4 regions of the Kitasatospora sp. NPDC057198 genome follow, and region 2 is predicted to be linked to each of the others. Evidence: riboswitches for the same ligand, from Rfam matches in the RefSeq annotation. Region 2 holds a riboswitch; each other region holds the start of a gene.
The links. A riboswitch is a leader RNA that binds a small molecule or an ion and turns the genes downstream of it on or off. The one in region 2 is predicted to bind cyclic di-AMP.
Positions count from the first base shown of each region.

Region 1: another riboswitch for cyclic di-AMP. It lies ahead of ACFUEL_RS11470 (transglycosylase family protein); the one in region 2 lies ahead of ACFUEL_RS08070 (M23 family metallopeptidase).
Region 3: another riboswitch for cyclic di-AMP. It lies ahead of ACFUEL_RS18955 (NlpC/P60 family protein); the one in region 2 lies ahead of ACFUEL_RS08070 (M23 family metallopeptidase).
Region 4: another riboswitch for cyclic di-AMP. It lies ahead of ACFUEL_RS20205 (transglycosylase family protein); the one in region 2 lies ahead of ACFUEL_RS08070 (M23 family metallopeptidase).

Region 1 is NZ_JBHUWH010000069.1:4,266-11,673, forward strand. Features, by position in the region: gene ACFUEL_RS11450 (exopolyphosphatase) at 1-760, opposite strand, end outside; gene ACFUEL_RS11455 (DUF501 domain-containing protein) at 757-1,455, opposite strand; gene ACFUEL_RS11460 (septum formation initiator family protein) at 1,497-1,913, opposite strand; gene eno (phosphopyruvate hydratase) at 2,041-3,330, opposite strand; gene ACFUEL_RS11470 (transglycosylase family protein) at 3,621-4,316, opposite strand; cyclic di-AMP (ydaO/yuaA leader) riboswitch at 4,320-4,498, opposite strand; gene ACFUEL_RS11475 (cytochrome P450) at 4,751-5,995, opposite strand; gene ACFUEL_RS11480 (SDR family NAD(P)-dependent oxidoreductase) at 6,152-6,571, shown strand; gene ACFUEL_RS11485 (MazG family protein) at 6,636-7,408, opposite strand, start outside.
Region 2 is NZ_JBHUWH010000044.1:18,723-26,130, forward strand. Features, by position in the region: gene ACFUEL_RS08040 (SpoIIE family protein phosphatase) at 1-1,056, opposite strand, end outside; gene ACFUEL_RS08045 (hypothetical protein) at 1,190-1,423, opposite strand; gene ACFUEL_RS08050 (hypothetical protein) at 1,574-1,765, opposite strand; gene ACFUEL_RS08055 (TetR-like C-terminal domain-containing protein) at 1,797-2,381, opposite strand; gene ACFUEL_RS08060 (alpha/beta fold hydrolase) at 2,381-3,235, opposite strand; gene ACFUEL_RS08065 (YiaA/YiaB family inner membrane protein) at 3,367-3,657, opposite strand; cyclic di-AMP (ydaO/yuaA leader) riboswitch at 3,884-4,046, shown strand; gene ACFUEL_RS08070 (M23 family metallopeptidase) at 4,057-4,923, shown strand; gene ACFUEL_RS08075 (SDR family oxidoreductase) at 5,033-5,866, opposite strand; gene ACFUEL_RS08080 (helix-turn-helix domain-containing protein) at 6,043-6,891, shown strand; gene ACFUEL_RS08085 (DUF3995 domain-containing protein) at 6,968-7,408, opposite strand, start outside.
Region 3 is NZ_JBHUWH010000154.1:719-8,126, forward strand. Features, by position in the region: gene ACFUEL_RS18945 (NYN domain-containing protein) at 1-691, shown strand, start outside; gene ACFUEL_RS18950 (NlpC/P60 family protein) at 877-1,914, shown strand; cyclic di-AMP (ydaO/yuaA leader) riboswitch at 2,293-2,447, shown strand; gene ACFUEL_RS18955 (NlpC/P60 family protein) at 2,458-3,528, shown strand; gene ACFUEL_RS18960 (NlpC/P60 family protein) at 3,737-4,798, shown strand; gene ACFUEL_RS18965 (hypothetical protein) at 5,017-6,090, shown strand; gene ACFUEL_RS18970 (carbohydrate kinase family protein) at 6,099-7,004, opposite strand; gene ACFUEL_RS18975 (glycosyltransferase 87 family protein) at 7,094-7,408, opposite strand, start outside.
Region 4 is NZ_JBHUWH010000174.1:2,393-9,800, reverse strand. Features, by position in the region: gene ACFUEL_RS20220 (hypothetical protein) at 14-832, shown strand; gene ACFUEL_RS20215 (diiron oxygenase) at 1,031-1,930, shown strand; gene ACFUEL_RS20210 (CapA family protein) at 2,084-3,247, shown strand; gene ACFUEL_RS20205 (transglycosylase family protein) at 3,270-4,493, opposite strand; cyclic di-AMP (ydaO/yuaA leader) riboswitch at 4,497-4,665, opposite strand; gene ACFUEL_RS20200 (MFS transporter) at 5,170-6,528, shown strand; gene ACFUEL_RS20195 (MFS transporter) at 6,647-7,408, shown strand, end outside.

The DNA.
Region 1 (7,408 bases), on a different contig from region 2:
GCCACTGGGCGGTCTCCCGCACCCGCTCGACGCCGACCACCGCGTGGTGGATCCGCTCGGAGTCGTAGCCGGGCAGTTCCAGGGCGATCCCGGCGACGGTGGTGACCGTCCCGGCCAGGCCGATCAGGGTGGCGCCGGAGTCCAGCGGCACCGCCCCGGCGACGGTGTCCAGCGCGGCCCGGATGTCGGCCCGCGCGGCCTCGATCTGCGCCTCGGTGGGCTGCCCCCCCGCGAAGTGACGCTCCGTCATCCGCACGCAGCCGATGTCCATCGAGTACGCGGCCCGCACGTCCCGCTCGCCGAGCACGAACTCGGTGGAGCCGCCGCCCAGGTCGAACACCAGGTACGGCGGCCGGTGCGGGCCGCCGAGCAGTTCGCGGGTGGCGCCGGTGAAGGACAGCCGGGCCTCCTCGTCGCCGCTGACCACGCTCGGCGTGACGCCCAGGATCTCCTTGACCCCGGCGGCGAACTCGGCGGCGTTCTCGGCGTCCCGGGAGGCCGAGGTGGCGACCATCCGGATCCGCTCCGGGGCGACCCCGTGCGCGGCGATCACCTCCGCGTACTCGCGGCAGGCCGCGAAGGTGCGGGCCAGCGCCTCGGGGTGCAGCCGCCCGGTGCGGTCCACGTCCTGGCCGAGCCGGACGATCAGCATCCGCCGGTCGAGGTCGGTGATGTCCCCGGTGGCCGGGTCGAGGTCGGCGATCAGCAGGCGGATCGAGTTGGTGCCGCAGTCGATCGCGGCGACCCGGGTGGCGGTCACTGCCCGTCCTCCTGCCCGGCGGCGTCGGCTTCGGCGTCGGCTTCGGCGGATTCGGCGTCGGCGGCGGCCTTGCGGGCGGCCCGCTCGGCGCTCAGCGCCTCCTTGGCGGCGATCACCGCGTCGTGGTCCTTGGCCTTGGCCCGGTTGCGGGCGACCCGCTCGCCGGCCGCCTCGACCTCGGCGTCACTGACGCACGGACCCTTGGCCCACCACTGCTCCAGCATCCCGATCGCCTCGTCGCCGAGCGGGTTGACGCCCTCCCCGGCGGCCAGCGAGTGCCCGACCAGCACGTGCAGGCACTTGACCCGGTCGGGCATGCCGCCGGCGCTGGGGAAGCCCTCCAGCACCTCGACGGCGTCCCGGCGGGCGATGTAGTCCTCGTGCGCCTTCTGGTAGGCGGCGGCGAGCTCCGGGTCCTCGGCGAGCCGGGCGGTCTGCTCCTTCATCACGCCGTCCGCCTCCAGGGTGCCGATCAGCGAGGCGGCCCGGGGGCAGGTCAGGTAGTAGAACGTCGGGAACGGTGTGCCGTCGGGCAGCCGGGGCGCGGTCTCCACCACGTCCGGGTTGCCGCAGGGGCAGCGGTGGGCGACACCGCGCAGCCCGCGCGGCACCCGGCCGAGCTGGGCGGCGATGGCGGCGACGTCGCGCTCGGCGACCTCGGGGGCGTCGGACGCGGGAGGGTTCTGGTTGCTCATCGGGAGTCTGTTCGTCAGAGGGGGCGGGGGTCGTTGGGGCGTCAGGGCACCGGTTGCGGCGCGGGCGCCGCGGCGTCGGCGGCGTCCACCGAGTCCCAGAGGGTGGCGTACCAGGGCTTGAGCGCCTTCGGGCGGCCGGTCGCGCCGTCGGCCGAGGGGGTCTTCGCACCGGGCGGGGGCGGCGGGGCGACCGAGACGAACGGGGTCTCGCCGGGCAGCGCGTAGTGCAGCCGCTCACGGGCCTGGGCCTTGACGTACTCCGGGTCCTGCCAGCGGGCCCTCTCCCGGCGCAGTTCGTCGACCTGCCGGCGGGCGTGCTCGGCCTTGGCCCGCTGGTCGGCGATCTCGCCGCGCTGGGCGATGTACTGGCGGGCCGGGTAGGCGAGTATCGCCACCAGCGAGCACAGCACGAGCACCAGCACGGTGGCCCGGCTGGTGAAGCGCGGTCGCGCCGCCAAACCGGGAATCCTCCACTTGGCCATCTGCTCGCCCCTCCTGCGCATGCCGGTGCCCCGGCCCCACCCTACGCGGTGGGAGCCGGGGCACCGGTCACATCGAGCTCAGTACATTCAGCCCTTGCTGTGCTTACTTGTCCGCGGAGCGGAACCGCGGGAACGCGGAACGGCCCGCGTACTCGGCGGCGTCGTCGAGGATCTCCTCGATGCGCAGCAGCTGGTTGTACTTGGCGACGCGCTCGGAGCGGGCCGGGGCGCCGGTCTTGATCTGGCCGCAGTTGGTGGCGACGGCGAGGTCGGCGATGGTGACGTCCTCGGTCTCGCCGGAGCGGTGCGACATCATGCAGCGGTAGCCGTTGCGCTGGGCCAGCTCGACGGCGTCCAGGGTCTCGGTGAGCGAGCCGATCTGGTTGACCTTGACCAGCAGGGCGTTGGCGGTGCCGGTCTCGATGCCCTTGCGCAGGCGCTCCGGGTTGGTGACGAACAGGTCGTCGCCGACCAGCTGGACCTTGTCGCCGAGCGCGTCGGTGATGGTCTTCCAGCCGTCCCAGTCCGACTCGTCCAGCGGGTCCTCGATGGAGACCAGCGGGTAGTCGGCGACCAGCTCGGCGTAGTACGCGGTCAGGTCGGCGGAGGAGAGCGCCTTGCCCTCGAACTGGTAGGCGCCGTCCTTGTAGAACTCGGAGGCGGCGACGTCCAGGGCGAGCGCGACGTCCTTGCCCGGGGTGTAGCCGGCCTTCTTGATGGCCTCGGTGATGAGGTCCAGGGCCTCGCGGTTGGAGTCCAGGTTCGGGGCGAAGCCGCCCTCGTCGCCCAGGCCGGTGGAGAGCCCGCGCTCCTTCAGCACGCCCTTGAGGGTGTGGTAGACCTCGACGCCCCAGCGGACGGCCTCGGAGAAGGACTCCGCGCCGATCGGGGCGATCATGAACTCCTGGATGTCGACGTTGGAGTCCGCGTGCGAGCCGCCGTTGAGGATGTTCATCATCGGGACGGGCAGCACGTGGGCGTTCGGGCCGCCCAGGTAGCGGAACAGCGGCAGGTCGCTGGCCTCGGAGGCGGCGTGCGCCACGGCGAGGGAGACGCCCAGGATGGCGTTGGCGCCGAGCGAGGACTTGTCCGGGGTGGCGTCCAGGTCGAGCATGGCCTGGTCGATGAGGCGCTGCTCGGTGGCGTCGTAGCCGACCAGCTCGGGGCCGATCTGCTCGATCACGGCGAGGACGGCCTTCTCGACGCCCTTGCCGAAGTAGCGGCTCTTGTCGCCGTCACGGAGCTCCAGGGCCTCGAAGGCACCGGTGGAGGCGCCCGACGGGACGGCCGCGCGACCGGTGCTGCCGTCGTCGAGACCGACCTCGACCTCGACCGTGGGGTTGCCGCGGGAGTCGAGGATCTCACGGGCTACGACGACATCAATGGACGGCACGAGGCATCTCCTAGCGGAAGCGGATGTGTGGTCGTTACGACCAGAGCCTAGCCGCACAGCGCCCTGCGGCCACGCCCGGCCGGGTCCCGTCTCACGGTGTGGCCCGGCTACTCACCGGTAGTTCACCTGTTTGACGGCCGCTCCGCCGCCCCCGGCGGCGCGAACTGCTGGGCGCACGCCGGGAGCGGACGGACGGTCAGGGGACGCGGCCCTCGTCAGGGCTGCGGCGGGGCCTCGTCAGGCCGCCGGGCCGGCGCGTCCCACATGCCGGGACCGGTGCGGGGCCGGTGTCAGAGGGAGAGCACCTGGCCGGGCAGGATCAGGTCGGGGTCGGCGCCGATCAGCTCGTGGTTGGCCCGGTAGATCCGCTCCCAGCCGCCGGACACGTTCTGCGCGGCGGCGATGCCGGAGAGCGTGTCGCCGTCCTGGACGGTGTAGCCGCCGGCGGGCGCGGTCTGCGGGGCGCCGTCCTGCGGGGCGGCCTGGGGCTGGGCGGGGGCAGCGGGCCCGGCCGGCTTCTTCGACGGCGGGCTCTTCGGCTGCTGGGGCGCGGTCGGGCGCTCCTGGGAGCGCGAGGCGGTGTCCTCGGAGGTGTCGGCGGGCGCGCCGCCCTTGGCGAGTCCGGCCCGCTTGGAGCAGACCGGCCAGGCGCCGGGGCCCTGGGAGGCGAGCACCCGCTCGGCCACCGCGATCTGCTGGGCGCGGCTGGCCTGGTCGGCGCGGGCCGCGTACTGGCCGCCGCCGAAGGCGCGCCAGGTGGAGGAGGTGAACTGCAGGCCGCCGTAGAAACCGTTTCCGGTGTTGATGCTCCAGTTGCCGCCGCTCTCGCACTGGGCCACGCGGTCCCAGGTGTCGACGGGTGCGGCTGCCGCTCCGGTGGCGGCCAACAGTGGCAGGGCCAGGCCGACCGAGGCCACGCCGGCGGCGGCGATGACCTTCTCGGCCTTGGTACTACGGCGGTGGCGAGGGGTGTTGGCGAACAGCACGGGACATCCTCTCCGCACGCCTGCGAGGTGAGCTGTCGGGTTCGGACCGGGAGGTTGGCCCGGCCGCCGTTCGCTCCGGACGCGGTCGCGTCGGCTGCTCGGCGGCTTCACCCCAAGCCGTTGGGACTACGGCGTTCACACTGGTTCCCCCGCTCCTGTCCGGTACCTGGTAGGTGGCCCGAGGGCGCGGCGGACAGGACTCGGCGTGCCGCGATCGGGGCCCGCAGCTGCGGGCATGTCGGAGAGTAGGCAAAGCTGACGAGCAATCACAAGCTCATATCACCATGATCACGCCGAAATTACGGATCTTCGATACACGTACACGAACGATCCAGGTATGTCCGGATTCGTTCCGAACCGGAGTGCGACGCGCGCCCCCGCCCCGGCGCGTCGTCGGCCCTGCGCGGCGGCGTGTCGCGGGGGCTGAAACGGCGTCAGCGGGGCGTGAAGGAGACCGGGAGGTCGCGCAGACCGCGCATGATCAGCCCGCCCCGCCAGCGCAGTTCCGCCGGGTCCGCCGCGAGCCGAACGTCCGGAAGCCTGGTCAGTAGGCTGCCGATCGCGCACTGCCCCTCAAGCCGGGCCAGCGGGGCGCCGATGCAGTAGTGGATGCCGTGACCGAAACCCAGGTGCGGGTTGTCCGAGCGGGCCAGGTCGAGGGTGTTCTCGGCGGAGAACCGGGCCGGGTCGCGGTCCGCCGCGGCCAGCACCACCAGCACCGGGTCGCCGACCGGGATCGCCGCCCCGCCGATGGTCAGCGGCGCGGTGGCGAACCGCCAGGTGGCCAGCTCCACCGGGCCGTCGTAGCGCAGGAGTTCCTCGACGCCGGTCTCCAGCAGGCCCGACTCGCCGCGGCCCAGCGACTCCTGGAGCAGGGTGCGCTGGTCCGGGGTGCGCAGCAGCGCGTACATGCCGTTGCCGATGAGGTTGATGGTGGTCTCGAACCCGGCGAAGAGCAAGATGAAGGCCATCGCCGCGGCCTCGTTCTCGGTGAGGTGCTCGCCGTGGTCGCTGGCCCGGATCAGGCCGGAGATCAGGTCGTCGCCCGGGTCGGCGCGCTTGCGGTGGATCAGGTCGGCCAGGTACCCGCGGATCTGCTTGACGGCCCGGCCGACCCCTCCCCTCTTACCGCCGACGTGGCGGATCATCATGCCCGCCCAGTCGCGCAGGTCGTCCTGGTCCTCGGCCGGGACGCCGAGCAGGTCGCAGATCGCGTAGATGGGGAGCGGGAAGGCGAACTCGTGGATCAGGTCGGCCTCGCCGCGGCCGGCGAAGGAGTCGATCAGCCGGTCGGTGATCTCCCGCACCCGCGGTTCGAACTCGGCCACCCGGCGCGGGGTGAACGCCTTGGAGACCAGCCGGCGCAGCCGGGTGTGGTCGGGCGGGTCGATGTTCAGCAGGTGGGTCATCAGGTCGGCCTGCCGCTCGCCGGGGATGCCGACCCGGCCGCTGCGGTGGGCCTGCTCGCTGTGGTGCGCCGGGTTCTTGGACAGCCGGGCGTCGGCGAGCGCCTGCCGGGCGTCCGCGTAGCGGGTGACCAGCCAGGCGTCGACCCCGCTCGGCAGGGTGGTGCGGTGCACCGGCGCGTGCTCCCGCAGCCAGGCGTACGCCGGGTAGGGGTCGGCGGCGAACTCCCAGGTGAACAGTGGCGGCTGGGGTGCGTGGGGCTGGTCTGGCATGTCTTGACCGTATCGGGAAGCGCCGGCGCGTGAGTCTGGTCACCTGGTGGGTAATCCCTGTTGCGGAGCGTCGGGGCGAGCCTACGATCCTCCGATAACCACCGTGGGCGGCGTGCGGGCCGGCCACGGGTGCGCGCTCTGAAAGGGGAGCAGGCCATGCGAGTAGCCGGTGCAGTGGTGGTCATCGCGGTGCTCGACGGGGGTTCGGGGGCCGACCTGGCCCGCCGGTTCTCCGCCGCCGGCGCCGCCGGCCTGCTCGTCGCCGACCTGCGCCCCGGCATCGCCGAGGACCTGGCCGCCGAACTCGACCGCCCCGGCTGCCCGGTGGTCGGCGTCTCCGGAGACGTCCACCACCCGGCGGACATCGCCGCGCTGGTCGCCACCGCCGTCAAGCACCTCGGCCCGATCGACCTGTTCGCGGTCGCGGGCCCGGACGGCGAGCGGATCGTCCAGCTCGCCGACCTGCCCGGCCACCTCGACCCGCTGGCCGAGGTCCTCGCCCTGGTCGGCGAGGCGATCGGCGAGGTCGTCCCGGCCCAGCGCCGCCCGGTCGCCGACGTCCCGCTGGCCGGCTAGGCCCCTCGACCGGTCAGGCCCGTCGGCCGGTCGGGCCCGTCGACCGGCTGGGCCCGTCGACCGGTCAGGGCTCCAGGCCCTCCGCGGCCCGGACCGCCGCGCGGTAGCGGCGGGCCGCCGCGCGCAGCGCCGCGTCCACGTCCACGCCCCGGTCGTACGCCCGCTGCGCGACGGCCAGCAGCAGGTCGCCCGCGGACTCGGCGGTCAGCTCGGCGGGCAGCTCGTACGGCGCGTCCGGCACGCCGGTGAAGTGCGCCCGGCGCACCCGGGAGACCAGTTTGGCCGCGTACGCCAGCGCGGGCAGCCCGGCGGGCACGCCGTCGAGCACCGACTCGCGCTGCTTCTCCGCCGCCTTCAGCTGCTCCCAGTTGGCCTCGGTCTCCGCGGAGCCGGTCACGCTCACGTCGCCGAACACGTGCGGGTGGCGGTACATCAGCTTCTCGACGATGTCGCCCGCGACGTCGTCGATCGAGAACGGGTCGCCGGCGTCCTCCTCGGCGATCCGCGCGTGGAAGAACACCTGCAGCAGCACGTCGCCGAGCTCCTCGCGCAGGGTCTCCCGGTCGCCCTCCTCGATCGCCTCGACCAGCTCGAACGCCTCCTCGACCAGGTACTTCACCAGGCTCTGGTGGGTCTGCTCGGCGTCCCACGGGCAGCCGCCGGGCGAGCGCAGCCGGTCCATCACGGTGACCAGGTCGAGCAGCCGGGCGCCCGGCAGGTCGTACGAGCCCGGCAGCACCTCGATCTCCGGGTGCTCGCCGGCCTCCTCCACCGCGATCCGGGCCAGCGCGTCGGTCAGGCCCGGGTCGCCGTCCGGGCTCTCCAGCCAGACGGCGG
Region 2 (7,408 bases):
GCGCGCCACGTCGGTCAGCGCCGTGGTCACCTCGCGCACCGTCACCGCCCGGGACAGCGCCCTGGTCAGCGCCAGCAGCAGCGTGGAGCGCGCCCCCGCCGCCGCGGCGGACACCGAACCGGACGCGGCCGCCGCCTCCGGCCGCCACTCCCGCCCGGTCAGCAGCCCCGCCGTCCGCACCGGCCGCTGGTGCACGTCCAGCATCACCTCGCCGGCCTCGTCCACCCACCGGAGCGAGCCGTCCGGCCGCACCACCCGGTAGGAGACCCGGTACGGGCCGCCGGTGGCCAGCGCCTCCACCAGCGCGGTCTGCACGTCCGGCAGGTCCTCCGGGTGCACCACGTCCGCCAGCTCCGGCGCCTGCCCGGTCGGGCCCGGCGGCCGCAGGCCCACCACCCGGTACGCCTGGGCGTCCCACAGCGTCTCGCCGGTCACCAAGTCCCGCTCGAACGCCCCGGCGCCCGCCGAGCGCACCGCAAGCGAGAGCAACTGGCCGTCCGGGGAGGGGAGTTCCGGGCTCGGGTGGCCCGCGGTCGGATCGGCCGTGTGCACGTGGTGCAGCAGGTGCGCGAGCCGGTGCGCGGCCACGTCGGCGAACGTCTCCAGCAGCTCGACGTCCCGCCGCGGGACGGCCCCGCGGTGGGCCAGCGCGACCGCCAGCGAACCCACCGGGTCCCCGTCCACCACCAGCGGCAGCACCGCCAGCGCGACCAGGCCGGTGCCCAGGCCCGCCGCCGTGTTCGGGTAGTCGGCGCTGGTCTGCTGCGGGCTCAGCAGCACCGGCTCGCGCCGCCGCAGCGCCAGCGCCGCGGGCAGCCCGCCCGCCGGGTCGACCACCCCGTACTTGCGGTGCGCCCACTCGGGCAGTTCGTGCGAGGCGGTCAGCCGGAGCATCCCGCCGTCCAGCAGGTACAGCGCCGAACCCTCGCCGGTGATCCAGGCCGGGCCCTCGGCCAGCAGCGCCGCCAGCAGCTCCGCCGCGCTCGTCGCCCGCAGCAGCGCGCGCACGCACCGCAGTTCGGAGCGGCTGGCGCGACGCGGCGAGCTCTGGTCCATGGGAAGCGCCCGGCCCTTCCGGTCGACGTGCCAGTGCCGACCATCTTATGGACGTACCGGGCAACCGGGCGCTTTCACGACACGTGGTGGATCCGCGACATTCCCGACACCTTGCCAGTGGCGGAACGGCCGGTCACTGCCCGTCGACCTCGCCGTACCCGCGCTGCGGGCGGGCGGCCACCGGCCGCAGCGAGCGCAGCCCGCGCAGCACCGCGGCCCCGTGCCGCAGCGCGGGCGTCCAGCCCTCCGGCCGCGGGCCGGCCGACCGGCCCTCCGACCGCGCGCCGCCGGGCGCGCCGTCCGGTGCCGTCCGGGGTGCCGGAATCAGTCCCGTGCCGGGCTCGGTGTGCTGAGTCGCCTGCGGCATGTCGCTGATCCTCCGTGCTTGTCGGCCCTACCCGTGGAAGGTCTCCACGCGGTATGACTTCCCGACCGGAGGACAGTGTTACGCACCGATGGTGTCGGAATGGTGGGGAGGAGGTTGCGAAAAGGTGTGCACCGGCCGCGACCTGCGCCGTCAGGCCCCCGGCTGCTCGGCGACGGTCTGCGCGAAGTCCTCGTCCAGCGGCAGGTCCGGGGCGGAGACCGCGTCCTTGAGCGGGGCGAGCCCGCCCTGGTGCTCCGGCGCGGCGTGCGCGCTGGGGGCGGTGAGCGAGGCGACCACGCCGACGGCGAGCGAGGCAAAGGCGAGCATGCTGCGCTTCTTCATACCGGGTAGAACGCGGCAGGCCCCCGGGAGGTCACGGGCCCTCGCCGCCCGGCCAGTTGGCCAGCCCCTCGACCAGCACCCCGGTCAGCCGCTCCAGCGTGACGTCCGTACCCTCGGCGAGCTGGAACGCCCCCGCCGTGGTCAACGAGGCGTACCCGTGGGCCGCCGCCCGCAGCGTCCGCGCCGCGTGCACCGCCTCCGAGCCCTCCAGCCCGTAGCCGCGCAGCACCGCGAACAGCACCCCCACCAGCCGCTCGGCCACCGCGTCCAGCTCCGGGCCCGGATCCGGCTCCGGCACCTGCGGCAGCGCCGCGTACCGCCGGGGGTGCGCCAGGGCGTACCCGGCGTAGGCGGCCAGCAGGGCCCGGACGGCCCCCTCCCGGGAGCGGCCCAGGACGGCGGCGGCCAGGTGGTCGGCCAGCTCCCCGATGGTGCGGACGGCGACCAGGCGGCGCAGCTCGGGCAGGCCGCCGGCCACGTGCTTGTACAGCGACGGGGTGGCGACCCCGGCCCTGGCGGCGACGGCGGCCAGGGTCAGCGCGTCGGCCCCGCGCTCGTCGATCAGCTCCAGGGCGTGGTCCACCACGGCGGCGGTGGAGAGTCCGGCGCGGGGCATCAGCGGTCGGTCCCGTTCCGGCCGGCCGGGCCGGCGAGCTCGGCCAGGAAGGGCAGCAGGGCGTCGGCGACGGCCTGCGGGCGGCCGGCCATCGGGTAGTGGCCGGCGCCGGCGATCATCACCTTGCGGCCGCGCAGCGCGGCGGCCTGCCGGTCGGCGACCAGCTCCGGCTGCGGGAAGTCCGGGTCCTTCTCGCCCATCAGCACCAGCGCGGGCACGTCCACCGCCGCGCACCAGCCGACCGGCGCCGAGTCGCCCTCCAGGTAGCCGCGCAGCGCCGCCTTGCGGGCCGGCTCGCGGAGCATCGCGGACAGGCCGGCCCGGTACTCCTCGAAGTCGGCGGGTCGGGCGTCGGCCGGGTAGTAGAACTTCTGCGCCGCGCCCCACAGGCCGGGGAAGGCGCGCACCAGCGGGCCGACCAGGCCGAACAGCGCCTTCTGGAAGCCGTTCAGCGGGAGGTTCTCGATGAACGCGTCGACCAGCACCACCCCGCCGGTCCGCTCGGGGGCGAGCGCGGCGGCCCGCACCACGGTGGCGCCGGTGTACGAGCTGCCGACCAGGACGGCGCCGCGCAGGTCCAGGTGCTCCAGCAGGGCCACCAGGTCGTCCGCGATCGCCGCCGGGCTGTGGTCGGTGAAGCCGGTCGAGGACTCGCCCATGCCGCGCAGGTCCATGGTGACCACCCGGTGCCCGGCGGCGCTCAGCAGCGGGGCGAGGAAGCGGTAGACGGCGCGCTTGTCGAGCATGCCCGGCAGCAGGACGACCGGGGTGCCGGGGCCGGCGGCGTCGTCGTAGGCGATCCGGCCGCCGGTGACGTCGAGGTACTGGGTGGCGGTGCCGAGGGTGCTGTTCATCGCGGGCCTCCTGGGCGGGCGTCGTCCGGCGCTCCGGGCTCCGTGCCCGGCTGCTTCCGATAGCCACAAAGCTAAGGCTAATAGCCTTAGCCGTCAACCCCGGCCGGTCGGCCGCCCGTCGGCGGCGCGCCTCAGATCCCGTCCGCCCGGAACGGGTCGTGCTCGGAGAGCAGCTTCTCCAGCCGGGCCTGGTCGACCCGGCTGGTGATCGCGCCCTCCTCCTGGCGGTCCCGGATCACCTTGGCCAGCGTGAACGCGGAGGTGATCTCGTAGAGCAGGCCGACGGCGAGGAAGGCGCGCATCCACGCGCTGACCGGGAGGTAGGCGATCCCCAGGGCCAGGGCGACGGACGCGAACGCGAAGGACGCGACGGCCTGCAGGTAGTAGGCGGACGTGGTGCGGCGGGGCACGGGAGCAGTCATGGGCCCAGGGTCCCGCCGGGTCGCGGGCGGGTCGTGAGTACGGATACTCAACCGCTCCGTCACGGTCCGTCATGTCCGAATCCGGGCGGATCGACGAACCATCACAAATCGCCCATAGGGCGTCAGGAAAGTTTCACTGCACCTGGGAAGGCGCTTGGAATCATGGGGTCCATAGGATTAACGTTTGATAACGCAGCGCGGTCGGCAACGCCGTAACCATGCGGCACCGTGCGCCACGCCTAATCCATCCGGTCCTGCCCCGCAGCAGGGCCTGGAGCCGGGGAACCACGTTCCACCGGGGTGAATCGGGACGGCCCTGGGCCCGACCGTAGGAGACCTTCCACCTCCGAACCCGTCAGCTAACCCGGTCGGCGGCAGGGAAGGAAGGAGCGCGCCCCCGTGGCGTCGACCTACACCGAGAGCACCGGCACCCAGCTGCTCGACCACCCGGTCGAGGCCGAGCCCGTCCGGCACCGGCTCCCCCGCCAGGCCCGCACCGGCGCGCCCCTGCTGGGCGTCACCGCGATGACCGCCGCGCTCGGCGCCACCGGTCTCGCCGCCGCTCCCGCCCAGGCCGCCCCCGCGCCCGCCCCGGCCCCCGTCACCGCCGCCGACGAAGCCTCCGACGGCCTGCTCGCCGCCGACCCCGGACTCGCCCTCGCCGCCCGCATCCTGCAGCAGGCCGACGGGCAGCGCACCGGCGCCGAGGAGTCCGCCCGGCTCGCCGCCGCGCAGGAGGCCGAGGCCAAGCGCGCCGACCGGCAGGCCGAGGCGGCCGCGACGACCGATGCGGCCGAGGTGACCGGCACGGCCGCAGTGACCGGTACGACCGCAGTGACCGGCACGGCCGCGGCGGCCACCGTCGACCGCTCCGCGCCCGCCCTCCCGCTGACCGGCTACCGGCTGGGCGACGGGTTCTCCCAGGCCGGCCTGCACTGGGCGCACCTGCACAACGGGCTGGACTTCACCGCCCGCACCGGCACCCCCGTCACCGCCGTCACCTCGGGCACCGTCACCGCCGCGGGCTGGTCCGGGACGTACGGCTACCGGGTCATCCAGACCCTCCCCGACGGCACCGAGCTCTGGTACTGCCACCTCTCCCGGATCACCGCCGCCCCCGGCGAGGCCGGCCCCGGCGCCCTCCTCGGCGCCGTCGGCGCCACCGGCAGCGCCACCACCCCGCACCTCCACCTGGAGGTCCGCCTCGCCGACGGCTCCCCGGTCGACCCGCTGCCCTGGCTCCGCCACCTCGGCCTCCAGCCGTAGCCTTCAGCTGTAGCCGGCGGCCGCGACCGGCGGCCGCGACCGGCGGCCGCGGCCGCCCCGGGTCTCGCGACCGCCCCGGTCCCGCGGACGCCCGGCCCCGTACCCGTCCTCAGCTCGCCTGGCCGGTCGGCATCACGGTGACCTGCTGGAGGTTGACCCGCGGCGGCAGCGCGGCCAGGAAGCCGACCGTCCTGGCGATGTCGCCGGGGGTGAGCCACTCCATCGCCTCCTTGGAGCCCTCCAGCCAGTCGAGCGCGCCCCGGTCCGTCACGTGCGACTGGAGCTCGGTGCCGACGATGCCGGGCTCGATCGCCGAGACGCGGACGCGCTTCGGGCCGAGCTCGGCCCGCAGGTGGACCGACAGGTGGGTGACGTACGCCTTGGTCGCGGAGTAGACGGCGAAGGTCGGGAAGATGTTCCGCGCCGCGATCGACGAGGTGTTGACCAGGTCGGCGACGCCGCGCTCGGCCGCGGCCGCGACCAGCTGCGGGGTGAACGCGCCGACGACGTTCATCAGGCCGGAGACGTTGAGGTCGATCTGCCGCTGCCACTGGTCGACGGCCAACTCCTCGACCGGCGCCGGGAGCATCACCCCCGCGTTGTTGAACAGCAGGTCCGCGCCGCCCAGTTCGGCGGCGACCCGGTCGGCGGCGGCCCGCACCGAGACCGGGTCGGTGACGTCCGCGGCGATCGCCAGGGCGGTGCCGCCGGCCCGCTCGATCCGGTCGGCCAGCGCGGACAGCCGCTCGGCGCGGCGGGCCAGCACGACGACGCGGGCGCCGAGCCCGGCGAGCTCCTCGGCGGTGGCCTCGCCGATGCCGCTGGAGGCGCCGGTGATCACGGCGGTGCGGCCGGCGAGGGGCAGGGCGGCGGGGCCGGTGAGGGGACCGGCGAGGGGCAGGGCGGCGGACGTGGTGTGCGTGGACGAGGCGTGCGTGGGCATGGGTGTGCCTTCCTTGTGGGACACGGGAGTCGTGGCACCGGGAGAGCCCCGGGCACAGCTCCAGCAGACCAGCCCGGCGGCCCCCCGGGCGGCCCCGAGCGGACCCTGCGCCGACTGGTACCGGCAGGGCCACCCTCGCCCCGCCGGCGCACCGGCCGGGCCTGCACACTTGGTGCATGGACCGCAGCAGGGAAATCGCCGACTTCCTCCGCACCCGGCGCGCCGCGCTCGACCCCGGGACGACGGGCCTGCCCGCCGACGGCCGGGTGCGGCGGGTGCCCGGCCTGCGCCGCGACGAGGTGGCCCGGCTGGCGGGCGTCAGCACCGAGTACTACACGCGCCTGGAACAGGGCCGGGCCGGGAACCCGTCCACCGAGGTGGTCCAGGCGCTGGCCCGGGCCCTGCGGCTCGACCCCTCGGAGCGCGAACACCTCGCCGACCTGCTGCTCCCCGCCCCGCACACGGTCCGGCGCGCCCCGGAGCGGCCGCAGCGGGTCAGGCCCGGACTGCACCTGATGCTGGAGACCCTGGCGCACGTCCCGGCGTTCGTCCTCGGCCGGCGCACCGACGTGCTGGCCGCCAACCGCCTTGCCCGGGAGGTCCTCACCGACTTCGAGGCGCTCCCGGCCACCCGCCGCAACATGGCCCGCTACTACCTGCTGGACCCGCAGGCCCGCGAGCGGGTCGGCGACTGGGAGACGATCGCCGCCGAGACCGTGGCCATGCTCCGGCTGGAGGCCGGCCGGCACCCCGAGGACCGCCGGCTCGCCGAGCTGATCGGCGAACTTACCCTGCGCTGCCCGGAGTTCACCACCTGGTGGAACGACCACCGGGTGCTCCGCCGCACCCACGGCGCCAAGCACTACGTCCACCCCCTGGTCGGCGAGCTGCACTTCTCCTACGAGTCCTTCCAGGCCCCGGGCGATCCGGACCAGACCCTGTGCGTCTACTCCGTGGAGCCCGGCTCGCCCACCGCCGACGCCCTGCGCCTGCTGGCCGGCTGGAGCGCCCCCGTCGCGACCTGAGGCAGCACTGCCTGACGCCGCAGCGCCTGACGCGGTGCCATCTGATGCCGTACCCCGTGCGCGACGCCGCCCGGCCTCACACCGACCGCTGCCGCCGCGGCATGCCGCGGCCGAACGCGGCCAGGGCGAACAGCAGGCCGCCCGCGAGGAAGAACGGCTCGTACAGGAAGGTCGCGAAGCGGGCCATCGCGTCCAGCTCCGCGGCCGACCTCCGGCCGAGGGCCAGGGCCGCCCAGTCCGGCACCGACGGGGCGGCGTGCACCACCAGCAGCAGGGCGGTGGCCCGGGCGGCGAGCAGCAGGCGGCGCTCCGGTATTCGGGCGCCCGGGGGACGGGCCAGGGCCAGGGCCATCGCGGTCGCCACCGCGCAGAGCGGGACCGCGGCGACGTCGACGACCAGCAGCGGGGTGTTGTCCAGGACGGACAGGCCGTCGGGCAGCCCGACCCGGCCGCCCAGCAGCCAGTACAGGTGGACCAGCGCGAACAGGGCGGCCCAGGCCGCGGCGGCATGGGCAGC
Region 3 (7,408 bases), on a different contig from region 2:
GCGCAGCGCCGCCGAGAGCGAGGCCCGCCGGCTGCGGCACCGGGTCGCCGAACTGGAGGCCGCGGTGGAGAGCGGGCGGCGCACCGCCCGCGAGGGCCGCAGCGTGGAGGACATGCGGCTGCGCCTGCTGCTGGACACCGTGCTGCATTCCGCCCAGGGCCTGCAGCGGGAGCTGGCGCTGCCGGTGACGGCGCTGCGCCCGGCCGACCTGGTGGAGGCGGTGGAGCCCGGTTCGGCCTCGCCGCACGACGTGGCCCGGCGCGGCCTGGCCGAGGACGACCCGGCGCTGCTGGACCAGCTGCTGGCGATCCCGCAGGTCCACCTGGTGGTGGACGGCTACAACGTGACCAAGACCGGCTATCCCCAACTGCCGCTGGAGCAGCAGCGGATGAGGCTGCTGGGCGGGCTGGCGATGCTGGCCCAGCGGACCCAGGCCGAGGTGACCTGCGTCTTCGACGGCCAGGACCTCGACGTGCCGGTGATCATGGCGCCGCCGCGCGGGGTGCGGGTGCGCTTCAGCCGCACCGGGGAGACCGCGGACGAGCTGATCCGCCGGCTGGTGCGGGCCGAGCCGCAGGGGCGGCCGGTGGTGGTGGTCTCCGCGGACCGGGAGGTCGCGGACGGGGTGCGCAAGGCGGGGGCCCGGCCGGTGGCCTCGGTGCTGCTGCTGAACCGGCTGGCCCGTAGCTGAGGAGGGCTCAGGGGACCGCGGGGCGTCCGGAGTGTGACGGTCCGGTGAAGGGGGGCGGGTGGGGCGGACCGGAAGCCCCCCGGGAGTGGACGCGGAGGCGTGGACTTCACTAGGGTCTGGCGTCAAACCTATATTCCGGACCTTCACTCTTTGGGGTGAGTCCAGCAGGAAGAAGGAGCACCCCCTTGGCCTCCCACCGCCGTCCCAAGCAGCCGAGCCGTGCGCGGATCTCCGTGTTCACCGCCGCCGCCGCGACCGCGGTCGCCCTGACGGCCCAGGCCAGCGCGCACGCCGCCCCGGCCCAGCCGAACAAGGACGAGGTCAAGGCGCAGGTCGACAAGCTGCTGGAGGAGCAGGAGCAGGCGGCCGAGAAGTACAACGGCGCCAAGGAGCGGGCCGACCAGCTGCGCAAGCAGGCCAGTGACCTGCAGGACCAGGTGGCCCGCGGCCAGGAGCAGTTGACCGAGCTGGCCTCCGGCCTGGCGGCGGTCGCCGGAGACCAGTACCGGCAGGGCGGCGTCGACCCGTCGATGCAGCTGATGCTCTCCTCCGACCCGGACCAGTACCTGACCAAGGCGGCCTCCTTCGACCAGGCCGCCAGCACCCAGGCCGAGACGCTCAAGTCCCTCAAGGACCAGCAGCGCCGCCTGGACCAGCAGAAGCAGGAGGCCGCGGCCGTCCTGCACGAGCTGGACAGCCAGACCCAGGCGCTCAACGACGCCAAGAACGACGTGAACAGCAAGCTCGCCGAGGCGCAGCGGCTGCTCGCCAAGCTGAGCGCCGCCGACCGGGCCGCGATCCTCCGGGGCAGCGGCTCCGCCGCCTCGCGCAGCGCCTCCCGGGTCGACCCGTCCACCCTGCCGCAGGCCAGCGGCTACGCGGCGACCGCCGTGGCGGCCGCGCTCGGCAAGCAGGGCTCGCCGTACGTGTGGGGCGCCACCGGTTCGAGCACCTTCGACTGCTCCGGCCTGATGGTCTGGGCGTACAAGCAGGCCGGCGTCTCGCTGCCGCGCACCTCGCAGTCGCAGGGCAGCTACGGCGTGAACGTGGGCACCGACTGGCACAACGCGCAGCCCGGCGACCTGGTCATCTACTACAACGACCGGCACCACGTCGGCATGTACATCGGCAACGGGCTGGTGGTGCACGCGCCGCGCACCGGTGACGTGGTGAAGACGATGAAGGTCGACACCCTGCCGATCTCCACCATCCGCCGGGTCTGACCGGACGGTCTGACGGACCGACGAATCGGACAAACGCCCCACCGGGCGACAACTGACGCATCGTGACACGCCCGGACGGCTCGAGATCCTCCTGTGATCTGCGACACGTCCGGGCGTGGTGTTTCTCGACCATATCGTGAGAATTATTACGCTCCGTGTAAGTGGTCGATCACAATCGGTCAGATTTGCCGGGGTATTTGATTCAGAATCAGATTTTTTTCTGACAAGGATTTGAACGGATCACGGATCGGTTACTAGGGTCTTGCCTCGACCACCGCAGAGTCGATCGCCCAAGGGGGGCGGCGGCGGAGGTCGCCGCCGAGTCCGTGACGCAGCGGGCAGACCGTCAACACCGGGTCTGCCGACGGGGATACCCCAACCGGGGTGCTGTCGAACGGAGCCGGGGAACCACGTTCCCCCGGGGTGAATCGGCGCCGGGACGACCGCCGCGCGCGGTCGGTGAGGCGTCGTAGGGCAATCTCTTCCGGCCCGAACCCGTCAGCTCACCCGGTAGGCGGTGTGAGGAAGAAGGAGTCCGCCTTCGTGGCGTCCCATCGCCGTCCCAAGCCCGTCGGCCGTGCCCGGGTCTCGATTCTCACTGCCACCGCCGCCGCTGCCGTGGCGCTCTCCGCCCAGGGCGGTGCGCACGCCGACCCCGCGCCGACCAAGGACCAGGTCAAGCAGCAGGTCGACCAGCTCAACGAAGAGGCCGAGGTCAAGACCGAGGCGCTGAACGCCTCCGTCGAGAAGCAGCAGGACCTGCAGAAGCAGGTCGGCCAGCTGCAGGACCAGCTCGCCCGGCAGCAGGAGCAGGTGACCACCGCCCAGGAGGGCCTGGCCGGCATCGCCGCCGAGCAGTACCGCACCGGCAACATGCCGCAGACCATGCAGCTGATGCTCTCCAGCAGCCCGGACTCCTTCCTCGGGCAGGCCGGCACGATGAACGTCGTCGGCGCCACCCAGGCCGACCTGCTCAAGACGTTCAAGTCCGAGCAGGCCAAGCTCGACGCGCAGCGCAAGGAGGCCGAGTCCAAGCTCGCCGAGCTGGACACCACCACCAAGGCCCTCAAGGCCGACAAGGAGGACGTCCAGGCGAAGCTGGCCAAGGCCCAGGAGCTCCTCAACACGCTGACCCAGCAGGAGCGCGAGCAGCTCGCCGCCGCCGAGGCGAAGGCCGCCGCGGACGCCAAGGCCAAGGCCGACTCCGCGCAGCGCGCCTCCCGCGACACCGTCCGGGTGGAGCTGAACGCCCCGGCGTCCTCCAGCTTCTCGGGCAACGCGGTCGGCGCGGCAGTCTCCAAGCTCGGCACCTGGTACTCCTACGGCGCGGCCGGCCCGAACAGCTTCGACTGCTCCGGCCTGATGCAGTGGGCCTACAAGCAGGCCGGCGTGTCGATCCCGCGCACCTCGCAGGCGCAGGCCGGGGCCGGGACCAGCCTGGGCACCGACATCGCCAACGCCCGGCCGGGCGACCTGGTCATCTACTACAACGACCAGCACCACGTGGGCATGTACGTCGGCAACGGGCAGATCATCCACGCCCCGCACACCGGCGCGCAGGTCCGCTACGAGTCGGCGACGGCCATGCCGATCAACCGGATCGTCCGGATCTGACGGACCGGCGCGGCCCCGGGCCCGGTACCCCGCAAGGGGTGCCGGGCCGCTTCCGTGCTGGTGTCCGATTCACGGTCAAATATTCGTGACTGTCGGGGTTTGGACTGGATCGATCCGACTCGCTAACCTCTGCCCCCGGGCCCCCGCGAGGACGGCCGTCCGACGGCGGACGGCGGCGGAGGCCGGCCGCAGAACGGAGCCGTCGCACGTGTCCGTGCACCGTCGCACCCCGCTGCCCGGCGTCCAGCGCCTCGCCCGCGCCCTGGCGCTGACCGCCGCCGCCACCGGCGCGCTCGGGCTGACCGTCGGCGGGGCCGCCGCCGCCCCGCTCAGCCCGGCCGACCCGGTGGGCCGCGGCGAGGTCAAGGCCCAGGTCGACCAGCTCTACGAGGAGGCCGAGCAGGCGTCCGAGCGGTACAACGCGGCCCAGGAGCGGCAGAGGCAGTTGCAGGCCGAGGCCGGCAGCCTGCAGGACCAGGTCGCCGCCGGGCAGGAGGAGCTCAACCGGATGCGCGGCGACCTGGCCGCCGTCGCCGCCGACCAGTACCGGACCCAGGGCGTGGACCCCACCGTCCGGCTGATGCTCGACCAGGACCCGTCCGGCTACCTGACCGGTGCCCGCTCGCTCGAACAGGCCACCTCCCGGCAGGCCGACAGCCTGCGCGAGCTCGCCGAGCGGCAGCGCCGGCTGGAGGCGCGGCGGCACGAGGCCGGCGCCAAGCTCGCCGAACTGGAGCAGGCCCGGCAGCAGCTCGCCGCCGCCAAGGACGACGTCCGGGAGCGGCTGGCCGGGGCCCAGCGGCTGCTGAACGGCCTCGCCCCCGCCGAGCGGGCCAGGATGGCGGCCGAGGACGCCCACGACGCCCGGCAGCGCGCCACCCGCGGCACCGGCCGGATCGACCTCGGCGACCAGCCGGCCTCCTCGGACCGCGCCGCCGCCGCGCTGGCCGCCGCGCTCTCCAAGATCGGCTCCCCGTACGTCTACGGATCCACCGGGCCGGGCACCTTCGACTGCTCCGGTCTGATGTACTGGTCGTGGCGGCAGGCCGGAGTGACCCTGCCGCGGACCTCGCAGGCACAGGCTTCGGCCGGCCGGCGGGTGAGCCTCGCCGAAGCCCGGCCCGGAGACCTGGTGATCTTCTACAACGACAGGCACCACGTCGGCATGTACGCCGGCGGGGGCGTCGTCGTGCACGCGCCGTACCCCGGCGCCCGGGTCCGCTACGAGAGCGTGAGCGCGATGCCGGTCAACACGGTGGTGCGGGTCTGAGCCTCGTCGACGAACCCCTGGTCACCGACCTGCCGCCGGCCCCCGGGCCGCCGCCGCGGGCCGGTGCCCCGCTGTCCCGGCGCGCCGCGCTGCTGCTGGCCGCCGCCGCGGCCACCCAGCTGTCGCTGCCCCGGGCGCTGCCCGCCCCGCCGCGCCCGTCGCCCGCCGTCCCGGACGGCGAACGGCCGCCGTCCGGGCTGCGGGAGGACGCGGCCCGGGTGCTGTCGCTGCGCGGCCGGGCCGTCGCCGAGCGGAACGCCGAGGCGCTGCTGGCGCTGTCCGCGCAGGGCTCCGAGGAGGCCGACCGGGACCTGCTGACCCGCACCGCCGGGCTGCGCTTCACCGAGTACGGGCTGCGGCTGACCTCGTTCGCCGAGCCGCCGGCCGGGGCGGGCCGGTTCACCGTCGGCGCCGAGCTGGCCTACCGGCTGACCGGGGTGGACGACTACCCGGCGCTGCTGGAGCGGCAGGTGGAGCTGGTGCGGGAGGCCGGCGGCTGGCGGGTCGCCCGGGAGACGCCGACCGGCGCGGCCGCGCCCTGGGACCTGGGCACCGTCCGGGCGGTGGAGGGTGCCCGCAGCCTGGTGCTCGGCATCGGCGCGGGCGCCGAACCGACCGCGCTGGCCGCGCTCGCCGACCGCGCGGTGCCCGCGGTGGAGGCGGTCTGGGGCCCGTCCGCGGCCCGGCTGCTGCTCGAACTGCCGCTCACCGAACAGGATTTCGCCCGCCGGATGGACGTGTCCGCGGACGCTTACCAGGGCATAGCCGCGGTCACCCTGGCGGTCGGCGGCGCCCCCGAACACACCCCCGCCGACCGGATCGTGGTCAACCCGGACGCCTACCGGCAGCTCAGCGAACTCGGCCGCCGGGTGGTGGTCACCCACGAGGCCACCCACGTCGCCACCCGGGCCGACACCAAGTCCTGGACGCCGCTGTGGCTGTCCGAGGGCGTCGCCGACTACACCGGCTACCTGGGCTCCGGGCGCACCGCCCGGCAGATCGCCCCCGAGCTGGCCAAGGACGTCCAGAACGGCAGGGCACCCGCCGGGCTGCCCGACGACGCGGCGTTCACGGCCGGCGCGGCCGGCATCGCCCAGGCGTACGAGCAGGCGTGGCTGGCCTGCGACCTGATCGCCCGCCGGTACGGGCAGGACCGGCTGGTCGCGCTCTACCGGACCGTCGGGGCCTTCGGCGCGGGCGGCCTGGAGCGCGCGCTGAAGGCCCGACTCGGGCTCGGCCTGGCGGAGTTCACCAAGACGTGGGCGGCCGAGGTGGCCCGGCTCGGGGAGTGACCCCGGGATCAGGCGGCGGTGAGCGCCCGCTGGAGGCCCGCCGCGTCCAGGAAGGCGGTGTGGGTGCCCGCGACGGTGCAGGTGTACGCCCCGGCCACCGCGCCGGCCCGCATGCACTCCTCCACCGGGCGGCCCGCCAGCCGGTGGTGCAGGAAGCCGGAGACGAAGGCGTCGCCCGCGCCGTTGCTGTCCACCACCGGCGCGCCCGGGTCGACGGCCGGGAAGTGCCGGGGCGCGTCGTCGCCGCGGGTCAGCAGGAAGGCGCCGTCCGCGCCCGCGGTGGCCACCACCAGCTCGGCCCGGCCCCGGGCCAGCACCGCGCGCATCACCGCCTCCGGGCGGTTCGCCAGGCCCGCCGCGGAGAGGAAGACCACGTCCGAGCGCAGGGCGTAGTGCAGGTGGTGCTCGTCGGCGCCGTCCCAGGCGTGCAGGTCGGTGGAGCTGCTGCGGCCCAGGCGCTCGATGTCCGGGTACATGTCCCGGTTGACGCCCGTGATCGACAGGTGGACGTGCGCCGAGCGCTCCACCAGCGGCAGCCAGAACTCGCGCGGCAGCCGGGCGTCCGCCGGGTGCCGGCCGTCGTAGAAGGAGAACCGCAGGCCGTCCCGGTCGACCAGGTTGACGCTGCGCGGGGTGCCGGCCGGGGCGGGCAGGTGGCTGAAGTCCAGGCCGCGGCGGGCGTACTCGGCGAGGATCAGGGCGCCCTGCGGGTCGTCGCCCAGGAAGTCGGCGAACTTGGTGCGCAGGCCCAGCGCCAGGCAGGCCAGGGCCACGCCGTTGCCGGTGTGCGCCGGGTAGTCCAGCACGGCGGGGACGCCGATCGAGTCGCGGCCCGGCGGGACCTCCAGCCGGTCCACCCGCACGATGGTGTCCACGCCGACGCCGCCGACGATCAGGATGTCGTAGTCGATCATCCGGCGATGGTGGCAGCACGGAGCCCCGCTCTGCAAGGTTTTTCAGAAACTTGCAGAACGGGGCTCGGGGCGTGCCGGGCCGCCCGCGGTCAGCCGCGGTCGGCCGGGGTCAGGTCGTCCAACAGGTCCTGCTCGTAGGCGATGCCCGGCCGCACCGGGTACTGCGGGGCGGCCTGCTCGGCCGACAGCACCACCGTGGTCAGCGCCTCCGGGCGCCGGGTGGAGCGCCACAGCCGGTACGCCGACAGCACCGTGGCCGCCACCAGCACCAGGTTGCGGGCGGTCAGCACCAGCACCCCGCCCAGCTCGCTGCGGTTCACCGAACCGAACATGATCGGGAACTCCAGCGTGGTCAGCACCGCCGTCACCAGCAGCAGCACCGCCACCGGGCGCTGGCTGGTGCC
Region 4 (7,408 bases), on a different contig from region 2:
ATACCCTGCACGCGTGATCGAACACTCGAACGCAAGCCTCGCCGGCCTTCTCGACCGTGCCGCGGACGGGCACGAGCCCGCGCCGGAGGCCGTGCTCGCCGCACTGTTCGAGGGCGGGGCGTTCGTTCCCGTCACCGACACCGCGTCGGTGGTGTTCGTCCCCGGCGACGGGCAGCAGCCCACACTGCTCGGGTTCACCGACGCGGCGCTCGGCACGCAACTGCTGCCGACGGCCGCCGGGACGGTGCACTGCGACGTCGCGCGGCTGAGGGACATCATGGAGAAGACCGGCGTGGCCGTGCTCGTGGTCCGCTCCGTGGACGGACAGGCGACCTTTCCCGAACAGGTGCTGCGGAACTGGGCGACCTACGGGTCCGGGGCGGAGACGGAGCCGGCGTGGTCCACCGATCCGGTGGCGGTCGCCCTGCGCGACGCACTGGCCCGGCGGATCCGCGAGTTCCCCGCCGTCCGGTCGGCGTGGGTGGCGCAAACCCGGTGGCAGGCCAACGGCGGAGAAGACTTGGTGCTGTACGTGGCCGTGGACGAGGACCTGCCATCGGCCTCCGCCGACCGCCTGATGCAGGTCCTGCTCCGCGAGGAGGTGGAGCTCGACCCGGGGCGCTCGAGGGTCGGGATGCTCGCCCTGAACACCACCACCCACGCCGGAACCATCGCCGAACTCGACAGCCGGGGCCTGGACACCGTGCGCCACGACCCTGCATCGGGCCAGGTCCGGGTGGTCTCCCGCGAGTACGACGACCCGTCCGCGGCCCCGGCGGAGGACGCCGCGCCTCAATCCCCTCCCCGGCGCCGCTGGTTCGGCCGCTCCTGACGGGGCGCCGCCGGGCACCCCCTGCGGACCCCGTCGGCCCCGCCGGAACGGCGGGCCGTCACGGGATGCGAGAAGCACGACCCGGTGGTCGGTCGGGGCCGCTTCGCGCGCGGTGTATTGACGGGAAGTCTAATAACTTCTACCTTCGCGGCAGTGCCACCACTCCACCCTCTCCGCCCCCACCGCGAAGGAGCCGGCATGCCGCCCCAGCCCGCCCGCACCGCCCCCGACCGGGAGCGCACCGCCGAACGCCTGCTCGCCTCCTCCGCGAAGCTCTCGTTCAACCCCCTCACGGACGTCGACTGGGACGCCGACCCCGTCCCCGGCGCCTACTACTGTCCGCCCCGGCACCTCTCCCTCTACGGCACCGACCTCTGGGAGCGGATGACCGAGGAGCAGCGGATCGAACTCTCCAAGCACGAGGTCGCCTCCATCGCCAGCGTCGGCATCTGGTTCGAGGAGATCCTCATGCAGATGCTGCTGCGGCACGCCTTCGACCGGGACCCGACCAGCAACCACGTCCAGTACGCGCTGACCGAGATCGCCGACGAGTGCCGGCACTCGATCATGTTCGCCCGCATGATCGCCAAGATGGGCGTTCCCGCGTACGGCGCCGGATTCGTCGCCCACAACCTCGGCCGGCTGTTCAAGGCGATCTCCACCCACAGCCAGACCTTCGGCGGCACCATGTACGTCGAGGAGATCCTGGACGCCTTCCAGCGCGAGGTGATGAACGACGACACCCTCCAGCCGCTCACCCGCCAGGTCTCCCGGATCCACGTCATCGAGGAGGCCCGGCACATCAGCTACGCCCGCGAGGAACTCGTCCGCAAGCGCCTCGGCCCGGTCCGCCGCCGGTACGAGCAGCTGTTCATCGGACTGATCGTCTACTACGCCACCACCGCGCTGATCCACCCCCGGCTCTACGCCGCCGTCGGCATCGACCCCAAGGTCGGCAGGGCGGCCGCCCGCGCCAACCCGCGCTGGCGGGCCACCAAGATCGAGATGGCCCAGAAGGTCGTCTCGGTGCTCGACCGGGCCGGACTGGTCGGCCGGACCAACCGCTGGCTGCTGCGCGCCGCCGGGGTGGTGGCCTGAGCGGACGGGCCTTCAGGACGTTGCGGGCCCGGCCCGGGACGGCCCCGGACGGGACGGGACCGGGATCGTGATCATTCGGTGTCCGTGTGGACTTCCGGTGTTCGACCGGCGCAGATAAAGTGCGTCGTCACCGAACTGCCGGGGGGTCCGTTCATGCACCGCACCACGGTCGGCACAGCCGCCGCCGTCGTCCTACTGCTCAGCACCGTCGCCGGGTGCGGCGGGTCGGAGCCCTCCACGGACCGGGCCGGCGCCGGCACCGCTACCGCCACCGGCACGGCGGCCTCGGCGTCCGCGACGCCCGCGCCGACGGCCGCCGCGTCCACCGGACCGGCCCCCGGGGCGTCGGAGGGGAGCGCCCCGGCGAGCCCCGGCGGCAGCATCACGGTGGCGTTCGCCGGGGACGTCCACTTCGAGGGGCGCACCGCCTCCCGGCTCGGAGCGGGCAGGGCCGACACCGCACTCGGCCCGATCTCCGCGACGCTCTCCGCCGCCGACCTGGCGGTGCTCAACCTGGAGACCGCGATCACCAGCCGGGGCAAGGCCGAACCCAAGACCTACACCTTCCGCACCACCCCCAAGGCGCTCGACGCGCTCAAGGACGCCGGCGTCGACGTGGTCTCCCAGGCCAACAACCACGCCGTCGACTTCGGCCCCGACGGCCTCGCCGACACCCTCGCCGCCAAGGCCGCCTCCCCGATACCCGTGGTCGGCATCGGCAAGGACGCGCAGGAGGCGTACGCCCCGTACGTCACCACCGTGCGCGGCGTGAAGGTCGCCGTGCTGGCGGCCAGTCAGGTCAACGAGATCACCAACCAGAAGTGGCGGGCCGGCGCCCACAAGCCGGGCATCGCCTCCGCCCTCGACGAGACCGCGCTGCTGCGCGCCGTCACCGCGGCGAAGGCGCAGGCGCCGGTGGTCCTGGTCTACCTGCACTGGGGCGACGAGGGCGTGGCCTGCCCGACCCGCGCGCAGAGCGGCCTCGCCAAGAAGCTCGCCGACGCCGGAGCGACCGCCGTGGTCGGCACCCACGCCCACACCATGCTCGGCGCGGGCATGCTCGGGAAGACCTACGTGGCGTACGGCTTCGGCAACTTCCTCTGGTACGGCACCTCGAACTACACCGCCTCCGACGAGACAGGCGTCACCACGCTCACCGTCACCGCCGACGGCCGCGTCACCGGCGAGACCTTCACCCCCGCCCACATCGACGGCCGGGGCGTACCCGTCCCGCAGGGCGGGAACGCCGCGAAGGCCGCCCAGCAGCGCCGCGACGGCCTGCGCGGCTGCACCGGGCTGGCCGCCGTCCCGAAGTGACGGCGGCTCAGCCGGGGGCGGATCAGCCCAGCTCGAGCACCTGGCCCGGGCGGATCAGGTCCGGGTTCTCGCCGACCACCTGCTGGTTCGACTTGTAGAGCTCGGACCAGCCGCCGTCCAGCGCGTGCTCGCGGGCGATGCCGGCCAGGCTGTCACCGGGGGAGACGGTGTAGGGCAGCGCGGACGGGGCTGCGGCTTGAGCCGCCGGGGTGGCCGGGACGTCCGGCGTGGCGGCCGGGGCCGGGGTCGCCGTGCCGCTGGTGGGTGAGGCGTCGGGGGCGGCGGTGCCGGTGGCGCCGGAGGAGTCGGTACTGCCGGACGGGCTGGGCGACGGGGTGGCCGGGAGGGTGGGGAACAGGCCGTTCCCGTTCCCATTCCCGTTGTTCCCGTTTCCGTTCCCGTTGTTGCCGGTGCCGTTCGGGTCGCCGTTCCCGTTCCCGTTGCCGTTGGTGCCGTCGGTGGGCGCGGTCGGGCTGGGCGTGGCGGTCGGGTCGGTGGGCAGCAGCGGGGTGGCCGGGGAGGCCGACGGGGTGCTCGGCGTGGCCGGGGCGCCCGTGGGGTCCGTGGTGGGCGCGGTCGGGGCGGAGGTGCTCGGTTGCGGCTGGGGACGGCTCAGCTGCATGTAGCGCTCGTACAGGCTCTGGTGGCTGGTCCAGAACCAGGCGCCGTTCTTCTCGTACCAGTACACGTGCGAGACCGGGTCGTAGCCCGGCAGGCCGGAGAACACCGGGGCGGCGTTCCCGCTCGGGACGGTGCTGCCGTCCGGGGCGGCGTTGACCGCCGCGATGCCGCGGGCGCCGCGCAGCGAACCGGTCTCGTCGGCCGAGTCGTTGTCGTCGACGACGCCCGGCGCGGTGGCGGTGCTCAGGCCCGACTCGTCCACGCACGAGGACCAGGGCGAGGGGCCCTCGGTGGCCAGGATCCGCTCGGCGACGGCGATCTGCTGGCTGCGGGTGGCCCCGTTCGGCAGCGGGGCGAACTGGGTGCCGCCGTAGTCGGTCCAGCGCTGGGCGTTGATCTGCAGGCCGCCGTAGAGGCCGTTGCCCGCGTCGGAACTCCAGTTCCCTCCGCTTTCGCACTCGGCGACCCGGTCCCAGACCGCGCTGGGCGCGGCGTGCGCGCCGGACACGGCGAGCAGCGGCAGGGCGATGCCGACGCCGGCCACACCGGCCGCCGCGATCGCGCGCTCGGCCGCCTTCTCCGCCGGACCCTGTCGGCGGTGACGTCCCGGACCCGTGAAGAGCATGCGAGATCCTCTCCGCACGCCTGCGAGGTGAGCTGTCGGGTTCGGACCGGGAGGGAGGCCCGGCCGCCGCGCCCCGGTTCACCCGGTGCGGACGGCTTCACCCCTAGCCGTGGGGAACGGCAACAATCGTGGTTCCCCCGCCCCTGTCCAAGGGTTGTGGTGGTCGACCCGACGGCGCGATGGACAGGGTTCGGCGTTCTCGCGTGCGGGGCCCGGTGGTGCGGGCTGGGAGGAGCCTATTCACTCGAACGTGGCAATCACAAGCGCGTCGCGCCGGGATCACGCCTTCGTCACGTCGGTTCCCGCGTGGTGTGTGGACGACCTGTTGACGGTGCCCCGGGTGGGAGGCGGGCGTCCGTCGGGTACGGGAGGTCGGCGGACCGGCTGGAGAAGTGTGGCCGATCGGTGGGATTGGGAGGAGGGCGAACGGGGAAGGCCGGCGCCCCGGTTCGGCCACGGGAGGGGTTGGGAGTTGCCAACTTCCTTGCGGGGGGAGGAAGTTAGCCGGAATCAGGGCATTGACGGCGTTGCGGATAAATGGCGCGACAGGGGGTTCGTGGGCTTCCTACGATCGCCGTGCTCGCCGTCCTCGTGCGGCGGGTGCGCTGCTCCGGCCCCTCCGGCCCCTCGGGTCCGTCGGGTGTGCCGGGTGCGCCGGGTTCGTCGAGGAGGTCCCATGCGCGTTCCGGTCCCTGAAGTGCTCCGTACCGAGCGCCAGTTCGCCCGGCTGTTCGTCGGCCAGTCGTTGTCGGTCCTGGGGGACCGGGTGTCGTTCGTGGCGCTGCCCTTCGCGGTGCTGTCCGTCGGCGGCTCGGCCGCCGACGTCGGCCTGGTGACGGCCGCCGGGCTGCTTCCGCTGCTGGTGTTCACGCTGGCCGGGGGAGTCTGGGCGGACCGGATGCCGCGACAGCGGATCATGCTGGCTTCCGACCTGGTGCGCTGCGCCGTCCAGGCGGCCGCCGCCGTGCTGCTGCTCACCGGTACTGCCCGGGTCGGTGTGCTGGCGCTGCTGATGGCGCTGTTCGGCGTCGCGGACGCCTTCTTCCTCCCCGCCTCCAGCGGGTTGCTGCCCCTGCTCGTCCCCGCCGACCGGCTGCGCGAGGCGAACGCGCTGCGCGGATTCGTGCAGTCGGCCAGCCTGGTGGTCGGGCCCGTGCTGGCCGGGGTGCTGGTCGCGGCGGCCGGGCCGGGCGGGGCGCTGGCGGTGGACGCCGCGAGTTTCGCGGTCAGCGCCGCCGTGCTGGCCCGGCTGGGGCCGGTCGGCGCGGTGACGGGCGGGGTGCCGGACGGGACGGTGATGGGCGGGGTGCCGGACGGGGCGGGCGCCGGGGCGGGTGCCGCCGACCCGGGGCAGGACGGGCGGCTCGGCTTCCTCGCCGAACTGCGGGTCGGCTGGCAACAGGTGCGCAGCCGGACGTGGGTGTGGTCGGGGATGCTCGCGATCGCGGTCTACCACGTAGTGGTGCTGCCCTCGGTGTTCGTGCTCGGGCCGGTGCTGGCGGAGCGCGAATGGGGCGGGGCCGGCGCGTGGGCCGTGGTGGTCATCGCCTTCGGCCTCGGCGCGATCGTGGGGGACGTCTGCGCCTACCGCCTGAAACCGGCCCGCCCGATGGCGGTCGCGGCGGTGGCGTTGGCGGTCGCCTCCTGCCAGGCGCTGGTCATCGGGTCCGGCTCGCCGGTCTGGGCGATCGCCGCACTGGAGGCGGTGACGGGGGTCGGGGTGTCCCTGTTCTTCGTGCTCTGGGAGACCTCGCTCCAGGTGCACATCCCGGAGCGGGTGCTCTCCCGGGTCAGCTCCTACGACCACCTGATCTCCGTGGCCCTGATGCCGCTCGGACTGGTGCTGGCCGGCCCGCTCTCCGACAGCCTCGGTGTGCGGCCCGCACTCTTCGGGATGACCGCCCTCGCCGTCCCGGCCGCGCTCGCCCTGCTCGCCCTCCCCGCCGTCCGCCGTCTGCCCGCGAGCCTGCCGGACGGGCTCGACACGGCTCCCGGGCCCCGGAAGGCCGCTCCGGAGGAAGTGGTGGGGGCATGATCCCACCCATGGGTCCAATAATCCATAAAGTATTGGAATATGATGGTCCGCTGACGGGCCGACCCCCGCCCTACCCACGTGCCGCCGCACGCACGCACCAGCCAGGAGAGCACCGCCCATGACCCTCGGTACCCTCGCGCCTCCCACTCCTCCCGCCGGGCCGGAGGAGCGCCCGATCAGGCTCGGCCTGCGCGCCAACCTCGCCCAGTTCGGCCTGCTGGTTGCCGTCAACGCCCTGGTCGGCGGCACGCTCGGGCAGGAGCGCACAGTGCTCCCGCTGCTCGCGGACCGGGTGTTCCACCTGTCCGCCCACACCGGTGCACTGACGTACATCCTGGCTTTCGGCGCGACCAAGGCGGTCACCAACTTCTTCGCCGGGACGCTCTCCGACCGCTACGGCCGCAAGCCGGTCCTGGTCGCGGGGTGGCTGGTCGCCCTGCCGGTCCCCGCCATGCTGGCCTGGGGCCCCACCTGGGGCTGGATCGTCGCGGCCAACGTGCTGCTCGGCGTCAACCAGGGGCTCACCTGGTCCACCACCGTGATCATGAAGATCGACCTGGCCGGCCCGGCCCGCCGCGGTTTGGCCATGGGCCTCAACGAAGCCTCCGGGTACCTCGCGGTGGCCGTCACCGCGACCGCCACCGGCGCGATCGCCGCACACTGGGGCCTGCGCCCCGCCCCCTTCCTGATCGGCGCGGCCTACGTCGCGCTCGGCCTCGGCCTGGCCGCGGCCGCCGTCCGGGAGACCCGCGAGCACGCCCGCGCCGAGGCCGCCACGCGTCCGGTCGTCGCCCGTCCGGTCGCCGCGCCTCCGGCCGCCGTCGGAGAACCGGCGGCCCCGGGCACCGCCCGAATAGCCCGCGCCGTCAGCCTCGGCGAC